One region of the Nocardiopsis baichengensis YIM 90130 genome, then DNA from elsewhere that is predicted to be linked to it. Evidence: riboswitches for the same ligand, from Rfam matches in the RefSeq annotation. Region 1 holds a riboswitch; each other region holds the start of a gene.

Region 1 (5,462 bases):
TGCTGCGCGACGCCGACGACCAGGTCGCACGGACCGCATGGCGGGTCGCGGCCGCCCTCGTCCCCGAGGACGAGCAGGAGCGGAGGCGGCTGGCCGGTGAACTGGTCCTGCAGCTCGGCCGGGGCGAGCGCGACGTGCGGCTGAGCCTGAGCCGGGCGCTGGTGGACCTCGGCGAGGCGGTCACGCCCCTCCTGGAGGAGGCCGCGGAGAGCCCCGAGCCGGAGGTGGCCGCGCACGCCCGCGCCACCGAGCTGCTCCGCCAGGACCCGGAGAGCGGGTTCGACGCGGCGCTCGCAGAGGCGGAGCGCGTGGTCGCGCTCGGCCCGGAACGGGCCGCCGCTGCCGCCGCCGCGGTCGCGTCGGCGGACACCGTGACCGCCGAGGCCGCAGAGCCTTCGGCGGCTTCGGAGGCTTCGGGAGCTTCCGGCGCCTCGGGCGCTCCAGGGGCGACGGGGGCTCCGGGGTGCTGATCGGCGACGTCGCCCGCCGATCCGGGGTGAGCACCCGGATGCTCCGGCACTACGACGCCCTGGGGCTGGTGCGGCCGACGGGCCGCACCGCCGGCGGCTATCGCGAGTACTCCGCCGAAGACGTCCGCAGGATCTTCCACGTGGAGAGCCTGCGGTCCCTCGGGCTGTCGCTCAAGCAGATCGGACGCGCGCTGGAGGACCCGGCCTTCACGCCGTCCGCGTTGGTCGGCGACCTCATCCGGTGGACGGAGGAGCGCTTGGCCCGGGAGCAGGAGCTGCTCGAACGGCTCCGTGCGATCGACACGTCGGCCCCCGCCGGCTGGCAGGACGTGCTGCGCATCGTCGCGCTCATGCGGGAGCTCGATTCGACGAGCGCCGCGCGCAGGAACCAGGCCGTCCTGGCCGGGTCGGAGGGGGCGCCGGTCCCCGCCGAGCTGCTGGCCCGGGCGGTCCTGGACGAATCCGACCCCCACGTCGCAGGCGCCCTGCGCTGGGCGCTCGCACGATCGGACGGCGACGGCAGGGCGGTGCTGGGCGCCGGGACGCGCTCGGAGGACGTCGCCGTCCGGCGGCGCGCGGTGCTGGCGATCACCGAGATGCCCGGGGCTCCGGGCGCGGCCGCGGTGCTGGAGGGCGCCCTGGGGGACGCGGACGCGACGGTCCGCAGACACGCCGCCCTGGCCCTGGGCAGGCAGGGCGTGACGGCGGCCGTGCCCGAGCTCGTCGGCATGGTGGTCGAGGGGTCCAACGACGTGGAGGCGGCGGAGGTCCTGGGGGCGCTGTCCCGGGAGCCCGGGTGCGCGGAACGGATCACGGCCGCCCTGGCCGACGCCCTCGCCGCGCCCGCCGCGGACTCCGCGACGCGGATCCGCCTCACCCAGGCACTGGTCGAACTCGAGGGAGCCCCCGCACAGGAGGTCCTGCACCACCTGACCCGCGACGACGACCCCGCCGTCGCCCTGGTCGCCACGGCCCTGGCCGGAGTCATCGAAGAGCGGCCCCCTGATGTGCCCTGAGGGCCCCCATGGCCCGAAAGCACCGAGCGCATCGAGGCCAGGGGGCCGCCCGGGTACGCCCGCCACCGCCCCGCCCCGCAGGGGCGCCGAACACCTGTCGGGAGGGCGGCAGCGGCCCCAGGAATGCGGTTCTCGCCCCCGGACCGGTGACGACCGGCCGCCCGGCAAGCGGCTGCGAGCGGGGACACCCGCCATTCCGCCGTCGCCCGCTCCGGTGACCGCACGCACGGCCACGACTCGACGGCACCTCCAGAGCAGCCGCCGGCCTTCCTCGTCGCCGCCGCCGGGTCCCACCGGCGGTCCGGCGGATTCCGGATCGCGGCGGTGTCAGGCCAAAGGGGCCTCGGCGAGGCGGCGCTTCAGGTGGGCCGCGGCGGCGCGGGGGTCATCGGCCTCGGTGATCGCGCGCACCACGACCACCCGGCGCGCCCCGGCCTCCAGCACCTCGCCGAGGTTCTGCGCGTCGATGCCGCCGATGGCGAACCACGGGCGCCCCTCGGCCAGCTCGGCGGCGCGGCGCACCAGGTCCAGCCCGGCGGCCGGGCGCCCCGGCTTGGTGGGGGTGGCCCAGGTCGGTCCGACGCAGAAGTAGTCCGTTCCGGGCTCCTTGGCCGACGCCGCGGCGACATCGGCGTTGTTGTTCGACCGGCCGATCAGGGGGCCGTCCCCGATGATCTGTCGCGCGTAGGGCACGGGCAGGTCGTTCTGCCCCAGGTGGAGCACGTCGGCTCCGGCCGCGCGCGCGATGTCGGCACGGTCGTTGACGGCCATCAGCGCCCCGTGGCGGTCGCACGCCTCGCGCATGACCTCCAGGGCCTCCAGCTCCTGGCGCGCCTCCAGCCCCTTGTCGCGGAGCTGGACGATGTCCACCCCGCCGGCCAGGGCCGCGTCGAGGAACGCGGCCAGGTCGCCCTTGTCCCGGCGGGCGTCGGTGCACAGGTACAGGCGGGCGCCGCCCAGTCGTTCGCGCAAGCTGTCGCTCATCCGGCCAGAGTAGCGGTGCGTCCCCCGACGAGGCCGGGGGCCGTCACCGGCCACGGCCTCTGCCGGTGCGGGAGGCGGCGGCGAGCACACGGTGACCGGTCGCACGGCCGGGGACGGCCTCTCCCCCGGCCTCTTCCGCCGCTGCCGTCGGTACCGTCGCTTCCGTACGGCGGCCCCGTTCGCCTCTGGCGCGGCCGCCGTCGCAGCCGTCCATCGGCTGCGGGAGGAATCCTCCGGTGGGCCATCGCCGTCGGCCGTCCGCCGTGAACACCGCGGCCACGGCATCGCTCCGCACGTGAAGCGGCGGCACGCGCACGAGGGCCGGGCTCGCGGCGGGAGCGCCTTCCCCGGCCTCGGACGGCTCAGAAGGAGCCGAGCGCCTGCGCCCTGCGCCGCACCTCCGTCCCCCGGTTCTCCGCCAGGGCCTGGACCGGCGAGCCGGGCAGGGTGTCGTCCGGGGTGAAGAGCCACTCCAGGGCCTCCTCCTCGGAGAACCCGCTGTCCGCCAGCAGCGTCAGGGTCCCCGGCAGCCCCTTGAGCACGTCCCCGCCCGAGATGAGCGCGGCCGGGACCATCACCTCTCCCCTGCGCCTGACGCCCAGCAGCCGCCGTTCGCGCATGTACTGCTTGACGCGGTTGGGCCCGATGCCCAGCGCCGTGCCCGCCTCGTTCAGGGTCATCCAGTCGCCGACCAGGGAGTCGGCACCGTTGTCGTTCTGAGTCACGAACCCAATGTGCCACAGCCCTCGGACGTTCAGGGCGCCTCGTGCCGCCGGGGCGCGCCGACTAGGATGGGATGTGTCGCCGCCGGGACGCGTTCCCGGCGGCACCGTCCCCGCGGGAGCCGGGTGGGACCCGGCTGAGAGGGGGGCTGCCGCCCCCGACCGCACGAACCTGATCCGGGTCATACCGGCGAAGGGAGTGGTGAGAACCGCCATGTCCGAATCGTCGCCCGAGGCGCCCGAGGCGCCCGATACGCCCGAAGCGGTCGGCACGTTCGACGCGGTCATCGCCGGCGGCGGCCTGATCGGCCTGGCCACCGCCTGGCGCGCCGCCCGCCGCGGCCTGCGCACCGCCGTCGTCGCCCCCGCCGCCGACCCCGCGGCCGCCTCCGGTGTGGCCGCCGGCATGCTCACCCCCGCCACCGAGGCGGTCTTCGGCGAAGAGGCGCTGATGCGGCTGGGCGCCGCCTCCCGGGACCGCTACCCCTCCTTCATCGCGGAGGTGGAGGCCGACGCGGGGACCGCGGCCGGCTACAGCCCCCGCGGCACCCTGCAGATCGCCTTCGACACCGACGACCTCGCCCGCCTGACCGAGCTGGGCGAGCTGCAGTCCCGGCTGGGCCTGAAGGCCGAACGCATCACCTCCCGCGAATGCCGCCGCCTGGAGCCGATGCTCGCCCCGCACGTGCGCGGCGGCGTGCACGCGCCCGACGACCACTCGGTGGACCCGCGGCGGCTCACCGCGGCCCTGCGCCGCGCCGCCTCCGCCCGCGGCACCGTCCTCGTGGCCGACCGCGCCGCCGAGGTGGTGTGCGCGGGCGGCGCGGTGCACGGCCTGCGCACCGCCTCGGGACGGGTGATCGAGGCCGGCCGGGTGGTGCTGGCCGCCGGGGCCTGGACCCCCGACATCGGCGGGCTGCCCGAGGGGCTGCTGCCGCCGCTGCGCCCGGTCAAGGGGCAGCTGCTGCGGCTGCGCACCCCGGCCGGGCAGGAGCCGGTCGTCTCCCGCACCGTGCGCGGCCTGGTCAAGGGCGCCCCGGTCTACCTGGTTCCGCGCCCGGACGGGGAGGTCGTGCTCGGCGCCACCCAGGAGGAGATGGGCCGGGACACCCGGCTCACCGCGGGCGGCGTCTATGGGCTGCTGCGCGACGCCCACGAGCTGGTGCCCGGCGTCAGCGAGCTGGAGATCGCCGAGGCCTGCGTGGGCCTGCGCCCCGGGTCTCCCGACAACGGGCCGCTGCTGGGCCCGCTCGGCGCGGGCGCGCCCGAGGGCCTGCACCTGGCCACCGGCCACCACCGGCACGGGGTGCTGCTCACCCCCGCCACCGCCGACGCCATGGCCGCCGCCCTGCTGGGCGAGGACCTTCCGGCCGAGGCACGCCCCTTCGCGGCCGCCCGCTTCGGGCCCGGCGAGGGGCCCAGGACCCCAGGAACGAACACCCGGGACGAACGTGAGGAGCCCTGAAGCCATGGAGGTGACCGTCAACGGGGAGCGGCGCGCCGTCGACCCCGGGACCACCGTCGGCGACCTGGTGCGCGGCCTGACCGGCGCCGCGAACGGCGTGGCCGCCGCGCTCAACGACGAGGTGGTCCCGCGGGCCGGCTGGGACACCGCCACCGTCGCCGAGAACGACCGCGTGGACGTGCTCACCGCGGTCCAGGGAGGTTGAGATGACGACCGCCACCGCCCACGACGGCGCCCGCGACGGCGCCCGCGCCGCCGCCACCGCCGCCGACCCGCTGGTCATCGCCGGGCGCTCGTTCGCGTCGCGGCTGATCACCGGCACCGGCGGCGCACCCTCCATGCGGGTGCTGGAGGAGGCCCTGCAGGCCTCCGGCACCGAGCTGACCACCGTCGCCATGCGCAGGGTCACCCCCGGCTCCGACGGCTCGGTCTGGGACGTGCTGGAGCGCAACGGCATCGCCCCGCTGCCCAACACCGCCGGCTGCTTCACCGCCGCCGACGCCGTGCGCACCGCCCGCCTGGGGCGCGAGGCGCTGGGGACCGACTGGGTCAAGCTGGAGGTGGTGGCCGACGAGCGCACCCTGCTGCCCGACCCCGTGGAGCTGCTCGACGCCGCCGAGCGCCTGGTCGACGAGGGGTTCACGGTCCTGCCCTACACCAACGACGACCCGGTGCTGGCCCGCCGTCTGGAGCAGGTGGGCTGCGCCGCGGTGATGCCGCTGGCCGCGCCGATCGGCTCCGGGCTGGGCATCCGCAACCCGCACAGCCTGGAGATGATCGTGGAGCAGGCCGGGGTGCCGGTGAT
Region 2 (5,462 bases), on a different contig from region 1:
CGCCCGGCCCTCGACGGCATGCTGCGGCGCGACCCCGGCCGCAGGCTGGCAGGCAAGGCGCTCGCCGGGGAACTGGAACGTGCGGCCCGGGAGACGGCGGGGCAGGAGGCCGCCGGCACCCGCCTCGACGTCTCCGGGGAACTGCCGGCCCCGGACGTCCGGCCCCCCGGACGGAGCACGGACCTGTGGTGGTGGCCGCCCAAGCGGCGGCACTGGAAGCGCTGGATCGCCGCGGTGTTCACCCTGGTCCTCATACCGATGCTGGTGAACGTCGCCACCGACCTGCTGTTCGGCTCCGACCCGGACGACATCGACTACGGCGGCCTGACGGACCCGCCGCCGGGCTATACGGACACCGCCCACGACGGCTTCACCGTGATGGCCCCCGAGCATTGGATCGGTGACGAGACGCAGGAAACGCTCCTGCTGACGGCGCCCGGCGAGAACACCGGCCTCGGGATGCGGTCGATCGGCGGCCTCGTCGCCCCGACCCCCGAGGAGACCCTCGAAGAGATCGAAGGGGACATGCTGGACGGAGACTTCACCCGGGCCGTCGAGATCACCGAGGTCGACCACCCCGACGGCGAGGCCGCACGCGGCGTCTACGAGGGCGACGGCTCCGGAACGCAGATGACCGCCTCGCTGGTCCTCGTCGACACCGGCGACGGCGTCGGGATCCTCATGTTCGCCGGACCGGCCGCCGAGTGGCCGGCCGTCGAGGAACAGCACCGCACCGCGCTCGAATCGTTCCGGGCGGTCGATTGATCACACCGCCGTCGGCCGGAATCCCGTTCCGCGGGGGTGAACCGGCCCTCCACCGGGCGCGGGAATCCCTACACTAGGGCGTGTTTCCCGCGCCCCGCGCGAACCCGCGGAGTCCTTGCGGCCTCTGAACGGGTGACGGCCGGCCTTCGCCGGGGACCGTCCGGGAAGACGAGACGCCCGGGGCGCGGCGTCCCGACGCCCGCCCCTCCGCAGGCCGCCGCCGTGCGCCCCGCCTCCCCAGACCCATCGACGAAACGCGAGACATGGCCAAACCAATCGGCACCCACGCCCTCAACCTGGTCCGCGGCGCCCTGATCGGCACCGCCGAGGTGGTGCCCGGGATCAGCGGCGGCACCGTCGCCCTGATCACCGGTATCTACGAGACCATCATCACCTCGGCCGGCCACGTGGTCAGCGGCATCCGCCTCACCGTCTCCGACCTGCCCCGCGGACGCGGCACGGCGCGCGCCGCAGCCGAGTTCCGCCAGGCCGACTGGGCCGCGGTGTTCGCGGTGCTGATCGGTATGGCGGCGGCGGCCCTGACCGCGGCCAAGCTGCTGGCCCCGCTGGTGGAGTCCGAGCAGCAGTTCGCCTACGCCGTGTTCTTCGGCCTGGTGCTGGCCTCGGTCTATGTGCCCTACTCCAGCACCCCCGAGCGCTGGCGCATCGGCGACTACCTGCTGGCGCTCGGCGTTGCGGCGGTCGCCTTCGTGCTGATCGGGCTCCCGCCCTCGCAGATCGAGCCCAACCCGCTGATCGTGGTGTGCGCGGCCGCGGTCGCGGTCTCCGCCCTGGTGCTGCCGGGCATGTCGGGTTCGCTGATCCTGCTGACGCTCGGCCTGTACACCCCCACCATGAACGCCCTCAACGACCGCGACCTCGGCTACATCGGCACCTTCTTCCTGGGCGCCCTGATCGGCGGGGCGCTGTTCGTCAAGCTCCTGCAGTGGCTGCTGGACCGCCACCACCACCTGGCCATGGTGGTCATGACCGGCCTGCTCGCCGGCTCCCTGCGCGCGCTGTGGCCCTGGCAGCACGAGGACCGCACCTTCTACGCCCCCACGGAGGTGCCGTTCACCGTCCTGCTGATGGCCATCGGCTTCGCCGTCGTGGTGGCCGTGCTGCTGCTGGAGCGCGCGACCCGCTCCCGGCGCGGGGACGGCGACGGGCACGCGGACTCGCGCGGCGAGGGCCGCGGAGGAGGCGGCGCCCCGCGCGGCGGCAGGCACGCCCGACCCGCCTCCGGAGCCGCACCGCGCATGTGACACGCTGATCGCACGCCCTGCCGGGCCGCCGTCGACGGCCCGGCCGCAACCGAATACCGGCGCGGGGTGCCGCGCGGAGCCCTCCTCCGCCCGCGGCTGAGATCAGACCCGTCGAACCTGCACTAGCTCGCACTAGCGAAGGGACGCCCATGAGCTCCTTCAACATCCTGTCCATCGCCGGGACCGACCCCAGCGGCGGCGCGGGGATCCAGGCCGACCTCAAGGCCTTCTCCGCGCTCGGGGGGTACGGCATGAGCGTGGTGACCGCCCTGGTCGCGCAGACCACCACCGGGGTGGCGGCGGTGCACCGGGTGCCCCCGGAGTTCATCACCCGCCAGCTCGACGTGCTGCTGCAGGACGTGCGGGCCGACGCCGTCAAGATCGGCATGCTGGGCGACACCGACGTGATCGCCGCCGTGGTCGGGGCGCTGGACGCCTACCGGCCCCCGCACGTGGTCCTGGACCCGGTCATGGTCGCCAAGAGCGGCGACCGGCTGCTGGCGGCCGACGCGATCGAGGCCGTGCGCACCGAACTGCTGCCGCGCGCCGACCTGATCACCCCGAACCTGCCCGAGGCCGCCGAGCTGCTGGGCGAGCCGGAGGCGGCCGACACCGCCGCCATGGAGGCCCAGGCCCGCCGCCTGCTGGAGCTGGGCGCCCGCCGGGTGCTGATCAAGGGCGGCCACCTGGACACCGCCCAGAGCACCGACCTGCTGGTGGAGCCGGGGGCCCAGGCATGGGCGTTCTCGGCGCCGCGGGTGCCGACCGGCAACACCCACGGCACCGGCTGCACCCTGTCGTCGGCCATCGCCGCCCTGCTCCCGCAGCGGGACGGCTGCGCGGCGGCGGTGCGGGAGGCCAAGGACTACCTGACCGGGGCGCTGCGGCGCGCCGACGAGCTGGACGTGGGCGCGGGCAAGGGGCCGGTCCACCACTTCCACGCCTGGTGGTGACCGGGCCCGCCCTCCGACGGAAGAAGGGCCCGTCCGCCTGCGCGGACGGGCCCTTCTTCCGTTCCCCGGTACCGCTCGGGGGCGCTAGCGGTTCTCCGGGACCCGGATGTCCGGGTTCTTCCACTCGGGGTTGGAGAAGTAGCGGCGGGTCTCGGCGACCACCACCGGCGAGAGCAGCAGCAGCCCGACCAGGTTGGGCAGCGCCATCAGGCCGTTGGCGATGTCGCTGAACAGCCAGACCACGTCCAGCTGGGCGGTGGCGCCGACGAAGACCACCAGGACGAAGACCACCCGGTAGAAGGGCACCACGCGGTGGCCAGCCAGGTAGTCGACGCAGCGGTCGCCGTAGTAGGACCAGCCCAGGATGGTGGTGAAGGCGAAGACCACCACCGCGATCGCGAGCATGTACCCGGCCATCGGCGCCAGGGCCGGCGAGAGCGTGCCCAGCCCCTCCTGCAGCGCCGCCGAGGTGAGCTGCGCGCCGTCGTCGTCGCCGTGCTCCCAGACGCCGGTGACGATGATGACCAGGCAGGTCATGGTGACCACGATGATGGTGTCGATGAAGGTCTGGGTCATCGAGACCATCGCCTGGCGCACGGGCTGGTCGGTCTTGGCCGCGGCCGCCGCGATGGCGCCGGTGCCCAGACCGGACTCGTTGGAGAAGATGCCGCGGGCCACGCCCATCTGCAGCGCGATCAGCACGGTGGAGCCGACGAAGCCGCCGGTGGCCGCGGTTCCGGTGAAGGCGTCGGTGACGATCAGCGCCAGCGCGGCGGGCAGGTCGCCCACGTGGACGATGAGCACCACCAGGGTGACGGCGATGTAGAGCAGGATCATCACCGGGACCACCGCCGAGGCGACCCGGCCGATGCTCTTGATGCCGCCGATGACGACGACGCCGATGAGCACCGTCATCACCGCACCGGTGATCCACGGGGCCACGTTCCAGTTCTCCGAGACCTGCTGGGCCACGGTGTTGGCCTGGGTGCCGTTGCCGATGCCGAAGGCCGCGATCGCGCCGAAGAGCGCGAACAGGAAGCCCAGCGTGGTGCCCAGGCCGCCGGACAGGCCGTTCTTCAGGTAGAACATCGGCCCGCCGCTCTGCTTGCCGACGGCGTCGCGCTGGCGGTACTTCACGCCCAGCAGGGCCTCGCTGTACTTGGTGGCCATGCCGACCAGGCCGGTCATCCACATCCAGAACAGCGCGCCGGGGCCGCCGATGCCGATGGCCAGGCCGGCTCCGGCGATGTTGCCGACGCCGACGGTGGCCGCCAGCGCGGTGCTGAGCGCCTGGTAGTGCGAGATGTCGCCTTCGCCGTCGGTCTCCTTGCGGCGCACGAAGGCCAGCCAGAGGGCGTGGACGAGCTTGTGGAACTGCAGCAGTCGCAGGCGGACCGTCAGGAACAGCCCCGTGATCAGCAACAGGGGGATGAGGACCCACGGCCCCCAGATGATTCCCGATAGGTCTTCCAAAAGGCTCACGGTCTGTTCCACGTGAGGGCTCCCAATCGATCTCGGACGGGGGGACGGGGGCACGGTGCGCCCGGAGGTCGCCGGACGCCCCGAGGGGGTGATCCCCTGGCGGGCACGGACTCCAGGGTCAGGAGGCGCCGCAATCCGCCAGGTTCACACCGATTCGTCACGTTCACGTCACGTTCCCTCCACACACCGGTTGCGGAGGGCCCGTGACCAGCGGAAATCAACGGATCATCCGCTGTCCTGGCCGCCGGCCTCCGCCCCTCCGGCGGCGCCGGCGCCGCCGTCGGCCTGCTCCAGCGCCAGCCGGCTCAGGGCCCGGGCGGCCTCGTCCGGGTCGGCGCCCCGGCCGACGGCGATGCCCAGCAGGAAGGTGGTGACCGGGGCGGCCGGCCGCGCCACCGAGTGCGCGGCGTCCCGGGCGAGGTCGAGCACGCGGTCGACGTCGTCCTTGCCGACCTCCTCCGGCAGGTCGAGTTCTGCGCACACCAGGCGCGCCCACTCCACGAGCGTCATCAGTGCTCCTCATGAGGAATGTGCGATGAAGACTGCTCGCGATCCTAGAGCCATCCGCCGCCGAGCGCGCGCTAGAAGCGCGGCGGGGCTCCGTACCGGCCTTCTCGGCGCCGTGCGGCGGGCCCACTCCCAAGGGCGCCGAGTGCCTACCGCTAGGGTTGCCCGCGCAGAGGAGCGGGACCGGCCCTTCCGCGATGTCCGGCCCCGCTCCTCGCCCCCGCTTTCCGGGTTCGCTTCGGTTGTCGTTTCGGCGTCCGCCCGCCGCCGTGCCGTCGGCGCCCCTTCCGTGCGCCCCGCCTCAGGCGGCCGCCGCGACGGGCTCGACGGCCTCGGCCAGCACCTCTTCCAAGCGGTCCAGGTGCGCGCGGATCCAGGGGAGGCCCGTGGGGTCGTCCACGGCCAGCGCCGCATAGCGCTCGGCGTCGGAGTCCCCGTAGAGCAGGCTGGTGGCCACCCTCAGGCGCAGGGCCTCTGAGCACTCGCCGAA
Region 3 (5,462 bases), on a different contig from region 1:
CCAGCCACAGCGACAGCCCGTGCGCACCGGCCAGAACGGCGGCGGTCCCGGCCACCAGGGCGGTGTCGGCGGCGGTCCACACGCTGCGCCGGGCGTGCGTGCGCGGCCCGGTGCCGAAGGCGCGCGCGTCCATCGCCGCGGCCAGCCGCGTCCCCGTCCGCACCGCCCGCACCAGCAGGGCGAACACCTTGCCCGCGAACAGCCGCACCGCGGCGGCGGGGTTCGCCCCCGCCTCCAGGCCGCGCGCCCGCCGGGCCAGGGTGAGCGTGCGCCACTGCTCGGCCAGCAGCGGCACCAGGCGCAGCGCGGCCAGCACCCCCAGGGCGGGCCGCTCGGGCACCCGCAGCCGCTGCACCAGCGCGTCGGCGGTCTCGGTGGGGTCGCTGGTGAGCACGGCCAGCACGCACGGCAGGGCGATGGCCGCCAGCCGCAGGCCCAGGCCCAGCGCGGCCGCCGCGCCGGCGTCGCCGTAGAGCAGGTTGACCACCGCCACCGAGGCCGCGGCCAGCAGCAGCGGCGGGAAGAGCAGCAGGACCGGGCGCGCCCGCAGCCCGGCGAAGGGCAGCACGAGCACCACGGCGGCCAGCACGGCCCCGGCGGTGACCGGGTCGAGCACCGGCACCAGCGCGGCGGCCACCAGGAGGGCGGCCAGCAGCTTGGCCGCGGGGTTGCGTCGTCTCAGCACCGTTCCACCGCCGCCTCAGCCATCGCTCCCCAGCCGCAGGCGCGTGTCGGTGAACCCGTCCAGCAGCCGCTCGTCGTGGGTGGCGGCGACCACCGCCCGCCCCCGGGCCCGCAGCCCGTCCAGCAGTTCCACCACCTCGGCCCAGGTCACCGCGTCCTGGCCGAAGGTGGGCTCGTCCAGCAGCAGCACGTCGGGGGCGTGCTCGGGGTCGGAGCTGAGCGCGGTGGCCACCGACAGCCGCCGCTTCTCCCCGCCGGAGAGCGTGAAGGGGTGGGCCCCCTCCAGGCCGTCCAGGCGCAGCCGCCCCATGAGCTCCTCGGCCCGCGCGGCGGCGCGCCGGGGCGGTGCGCCGGCCCGCAGCGGGGCGAACTCCAGCTCGTCGCGGACGGTGCCGGTGACGAACTGGTCCTCGGCCTGCTGGAAGACGGTGCCCACGTGCCGGGCGAGCCGCCGGGCCGGCCAGCGCCCCAGGTCCCGGCCGTCGGCCGCGGCCAGCGCCCCGGCCGGGCGCACCCGCCCGCCGTCCGGGCGGGCCAGCCCGCCCAGCAGCGCCAGCAGGGTCGACTTCCCGGCGCCGTTGGCCCCGGTCAGCGCGGTCACGGCGGCGGAGCGCACCGCGGCGTCCACCCCGTCGAGCACGGCCCGCCGCCCGCGCGCCGGCCCGCCCGGGGCGCGCGGCTCCAGCGCGCGCAGCCCGCAGGCCTCGACCAGCACCTCGCCGGGGCTGCCCCCGCCGCGCGGGGCCCGGGGCTCGCGCCCGGGCACCCACACCCCGCGTGCGGCCAGATCGGCGCCGTGCTCGGCGAACACCCGGTCCGGCGGGCCGTCGGCGGCCACGCCCCCGCCGGGTTCGAGCACCACCACCCGGTCCACCAGGCCGACCGCGTCGGCCACCCGGTGCTCCACCAGCACCATGGTGGCGCCGCTGGAGGCCGCCAGGTCGGCGACGACCCCGCGCACCAGCGCCGCCCCGTCCGGGTCGAGGTTGGCCGTGGGCTCGTCCAGGAGCAGCAGCCGGGGCCGCATGGCCAGCGCCCCGGCCAGCGCCAGGCGCTGCTGCTCGCCGCCGGACAGGGCGGCGGTGGGGCGCTCCGGCCCGTAGGGGAAGCCCACGGCCGCCAGCGCCTCGCGCACCCGCGGGGCGACCTCCTCGCGCGCCAGGCCCAGGTTCTCGGGGCCGAAGGCGACGTCGTCCCCGGTGCGCGCCATCACCAGCTGGGCCTGCGGGTCCTGGCCCACCAGGGCCGCGGCGCCGCGCCCGCGCCCGGGCGGGGCGCCGTCCACCAGCAGCTCGCCCTCGCTCTGCCCGGTGACGGCGGCCTCCGGGCCGGCCAGCCCGGCCAGGGCCTGCAGGAGCGTGGACTTGCCCGCCCCGGAGGGGCCGAGCAGCAGGACCCGCTCGCCGGGCGCGATCTCCAGGTCCACCCCGCGCAGCGCCCAGGCCTCGCGCCCGGCGTGGCGCCAGCCCCACCCCGCGGCGCGCACCCGCGCGCCCCGGGGACCGGACGGGCTCATCCGCGCGCCGAGGGGAAGGGCGAGAGCGCTCCGGCCCGGGCCAGGGCGCTGGTCAGCGCGCGGCTGCCGACGCCGCCGATCAGCGCGGCGCTGGCCACCACGAGCACGCCGTAGGCGGCCATGAAGTGCGGCGGCCAGGTCGGGTAGTACAGGGTCAGGTCCATGGCCACCGGGGCCAGCCCGGCGGCGGCGCCGGCCAGCACCGAGATCCCCATGCCCCAGCGGCGGTAGCGGGCCCCGGCGAAGACCAGCTCGGGCAGCAGCCCCTGGGCCAGCCCGGCGACCAGCACCATCAGGCCCCAGGAGGTGCCCAGCAGCGCCGAGACGGCGGCCGCGGCCACCGAGGTGAGCACCCCGGCGCCGGCCTTGCGGACGACCAGCATGCCCAGCACGCCGGGGACCAGCCAGACGCCGTAGAGCACGGCCTGGGCGGGCGGGAAGACCAGGAACACCGGCTCGGTCACCGACCAGAGCATGCCCCAGAACCAGAACACCACGCCCACGGCGACGCCCAGGACGGCGGCCACGACGATGTCGACGGTGCGCCAGCGGGGCAGGCGGTCCCGCAGGGCGGCCAGGACGGCCTTGACGGACTTCATGCGGATGTCCCTTCGTATCGGTTGCGCGACACGAGGGGGCGTGAGCCAAGAGCGCCCGGCGCACGGGCGGGTCCTACGACTTCCTTCGCCGGCATGACCCGGATCAGGTGTCTAAGGGTCTGCGGTCGGACCGCACTCTCAGCGCCGGAGCGCTCCCCTGTCGTTCCCTCCCATTATGGCCGAACGGTCAACAATGGGACATACCGCCCTGATAACGCCTCTCCGCCGCCTCTCCGCCGTCTCTACCGCCTCCTCACCGCAGCACGATGCCGTCCTCCATCGCCTGCGGCGGGGCGGGCAGCGCGATCAGCCCCATCTCCGCCGGGCAGGTCAGCAGCGGGTGGCGGGGCAGCACCCGCACGGTGTACCCGCAGGCCCCGGCGCGCGAGAGCGGGACCGTCCCGGTGTAGCGCGGCCCTTCGCCGCCGTCCGGCTCCAGCGCCACCGCCTCGGGCTCCTCCAGCCGGTCGCCGTCGCCGACCCGCCCGATCAGCGCCTCCACCCGCACGTCCTCCGGGGCCAGGGCGCCCAGCTCGACCGTGGCGCGCACCTCCAGCCGCCCGCCCACCTGCGGCGCCCCGGCCGCCCCGGCAAGGTCGACGTGCTGGATGCGCACCGCCGGCCAGCCGGCGCGCACCCGCCGCTTCCAGGCCGCCAGCTCCCGCGCGCCCTGCGCGTCCTCGGCCAGCAGGAGCCGCGAGGAGTCGGCCGCGCCCTGGTAGAGGCGCTCGGTGTACTCGCGCACCATCCGGGTGGCCAGCACCTTGGGCCCCAGCGAGACCAGGGTGTGCTTGACCATCTCCAGCCAGCGCTTGGGCAGGCCGCCGGCGTCGTGGTCGTAGAACAGCGGCGCCACCTGGTGCTCCACCAGGTCGTACAGGGCGCCGGCCTCCAGGTCGTCGCGGCGGTCGGGGTCCTCCACGCCGTCGGCGGTGGGGATGGCCCACCCGTTGGAGCCGTCGAACCACTCCTCCCACCAGCCGTCGCGCACCGACAGGTTGAGCCCGCCGTTCAGCGCCGACTTCATCCCCGAGGTGCCGCTGGCCTCCAGCGGGCGCAGCGGGTTGTTCAGCCACACGTCGCACCCCTGCACCAGGGCGGTGGCCAGCGCCATGTCGTAGTCGGGCAGGAACACCAGGCGGTGGCGCACCCGCGGGTCGTCGGCGAAGCGCACGATGTCCTGGATCAGGCGCTTGCCGCCCTCGTCGGCCGGGTGCGCCTTGCCGGCGACCACGATCTGCACCGGCCGGTCCGGGTGCAGCAGCAGCCGGCGCAGCCGCTCGGCGTCGCGCAGCATCAGGGTGAGCCGCTTGTAGGAGGGCACCCGGCGGGCGAAGCCGATGGTGAGCACGTCGGGGTCGAGCACGTCGTCCACCCAGCCGAGCTCGGCCGCGCTGGCCCCGCGCGCCCGCCAGGAGGCGCGCAGCCGCTCGCGCGCCTCGGCCACCAGTCGGGCGCGCAGGGTGCGGCGCATCCGCCACAGCTCGGCCTCGTCGGCACCGGACACCTTGCGCCAGCCCTCCGGCCCGGTGAACTCCCCGGAGTCGGGCACCATGCGCGCGGCCAGCTCCTGGGCCTCCTCGGCGACCCAGGTACGGGCGTGCACGCCGTTGGTGACCGACCCGATGGGCACCTCCTCGGCGTCGAAGCCGGGCCACAGGCCCTGGAACATCGACCGGCTCACCGCGCCGTGCAGCCGGCTCACCCCGTTGGCGCGCTGGGCCAGCCGCAGGCCCATCACCGCCATGTTGAACACGCCCGGGTCGCCGTGGGCGTGGTCCTCGGCGCCCAGCTCCAGCACCCGGTCGGCCGGCAGCCCGGGCACGGCCGGGGAGGGCCCGGCCAGGTGGCGGCGGACCAGCTCGCGCGGGAAGCGGTCGATCCCGGCGGGCACCGGGGTGTGGGTGGTGAACACGGTCCCGGCGCGGGCGGCCTCCACCGCCTCGTCGAAGCCCAGCCCGGCGTCGATGTACTCGCGGACCCGCTCCAGGCCCAGCAGCCCGGCGTGGCCCTCGTTCATGTGGAAGACCTCGGGGACCGGGTGCCCCGCGCCGGCGCAGTAGAGGCGCACGGCCCGCACCCCGCCCACGCCCAGCAGGATCTCCTGGCGCAGCCGGTGCTCGCCCCCGCCCCCGTAGAGGCGGTCGGTCACCGCGCGCAGCTGCGGCGTGTTGCCCTCGTGCATCGCGTCCAGCAGCAGCAGCGGGACCCGTCCCACCCGGCACACCCAGACGCGGGCGGTGAGCCGCTCCCCCTCGGGCATGTCCACGGCGACCTCGGCGGGCCCGCCGTCCGGCCCGGCCAGCCGGGACAGCGGCATCCCCTGCGGGTCGACCTCGGGGTAGGACTCCAGCTGCCACCCCTCCGGCGAGAGCGTCTGGGCGAAGTAGCCGTGCCGGTAGAGCAGCCCCACCCCGATCAGCGGCAGGCCCAGGTCGCTGGCGCTCTTGAGGTGGTCGCCGGCCAGGATGCCCAGACCGCCGGAGTACTGCGGCAGCGCGGAGGTGAGCCCGTACTCGGCGGAGAAGTAGGCCACCGCCGCCGGAGGCGCGGGCCGCCCGGCCGCCTCGGCCTCGGCCGCCGCCTTCTGGTACCAGCGCGGCCCGGACAGGTAGGCGTCCAGGTCGGCGGCGGCCGCCGCGACGCGCTCGGTGAACGCCGGG

Evidence for each region. A riboswitch is a leader RNA that binds a small molecule or an ion and turns the genes downstream of it on or off. The one in region 1 is predicted to bind thiamine pyrophosphate.
Region 2: another riboswitch for thiamine pyrophosphate. It lies ahead of thiD (bifunctional hydroxymethylpyrimidine kinase/phosphomethylpyrimidine kinase); the one in region 1 lies ahead of thiO (glycine oxidase ThiO).
Region 3: another riboswitch for thiamine pyrophosphate. It lies ahead of C892_RS0126810 (ECF transporter S component); the one in region 1 lies ahead of thiO (glycine oxidase ThiO).

The regions. Positions count from the first base shown of each region.
Region 1 is NZ_ANAS01000015.1:129,221-134,682, reverse strand. It holds gene C892_RS0114385 (HEAT repeat domain-containing protein) at 1-470, shown strand, start outside; gene C892_RS0114380 (MerR family transcriptional regulator) at 464-1,486, shown strand; gene thiE (thiamine phosphate synthase) at 1,814-2,470, opposite strand; gene C892_RS0114370 (Rv2175c family DNA-binding protein) at 2,833-3,195, opposite strand; TPP riboswitch at 3,298-3,408, shown strand; gene thiO (glycine oxidase ThiO) at 3,407-4,657, shown strand; gene thiS (sulfur carrier protein ThiS) at 4,662-4,862, shown strand; gene C892_RS0114355 (thiazole synthase) at 4,864-5,462, shown strand, end outside.
Region 2 is NZ_ANAS01000012.1:248,052-253,513, reverse strand. It holds gene C892_RS29975 (serine/threonine-protein kinase) at 1-765, shown strand, start outside; gene C892_RS0112075 (DUF368 domain-containing protein) at 1,029-2,030, shown strand; TPP riboswitch at 2,083-2,191, shown strand; gene thiD (bifunctional hydroxymethylpyrimidine kinase/phosphomethylpyrimidine kinase) at 2,180-2,983, shown strand; gene C892_RS0112065 (alanine/glycine:cation symporter family protein) at 3,068-4,477, opposite strand; gene C892_RS0112060 (DUF6457 domain-containing protein) at 4,691-4,975, opposite strand; gene C892_RS0112055 (pyridoxal phosphate-dependent aminotransferase) at 5,274-5,462, opposite strand, start outside.
Region 3 is NZ_ANAS01000041.1:37,926-43,387, reverse strand. It holds gene C892_RS0126820 (energy-coupling factor transporter transmembrane component T) at 1-685, opposite strand, end outside; gene C892_RS0126815 (ABC transporter ATP-binding protein) at 701-2,200, opposite strand; gene C892_RS0126810 (ECF transporter S component) at 2,197-2,799, opposite strand; TPP riboswitch at 2,863-2,968, opposite strand; gene glgP (alpha-glucan family phosphorylase) at 3,053-5,462, opposite strand, start outside.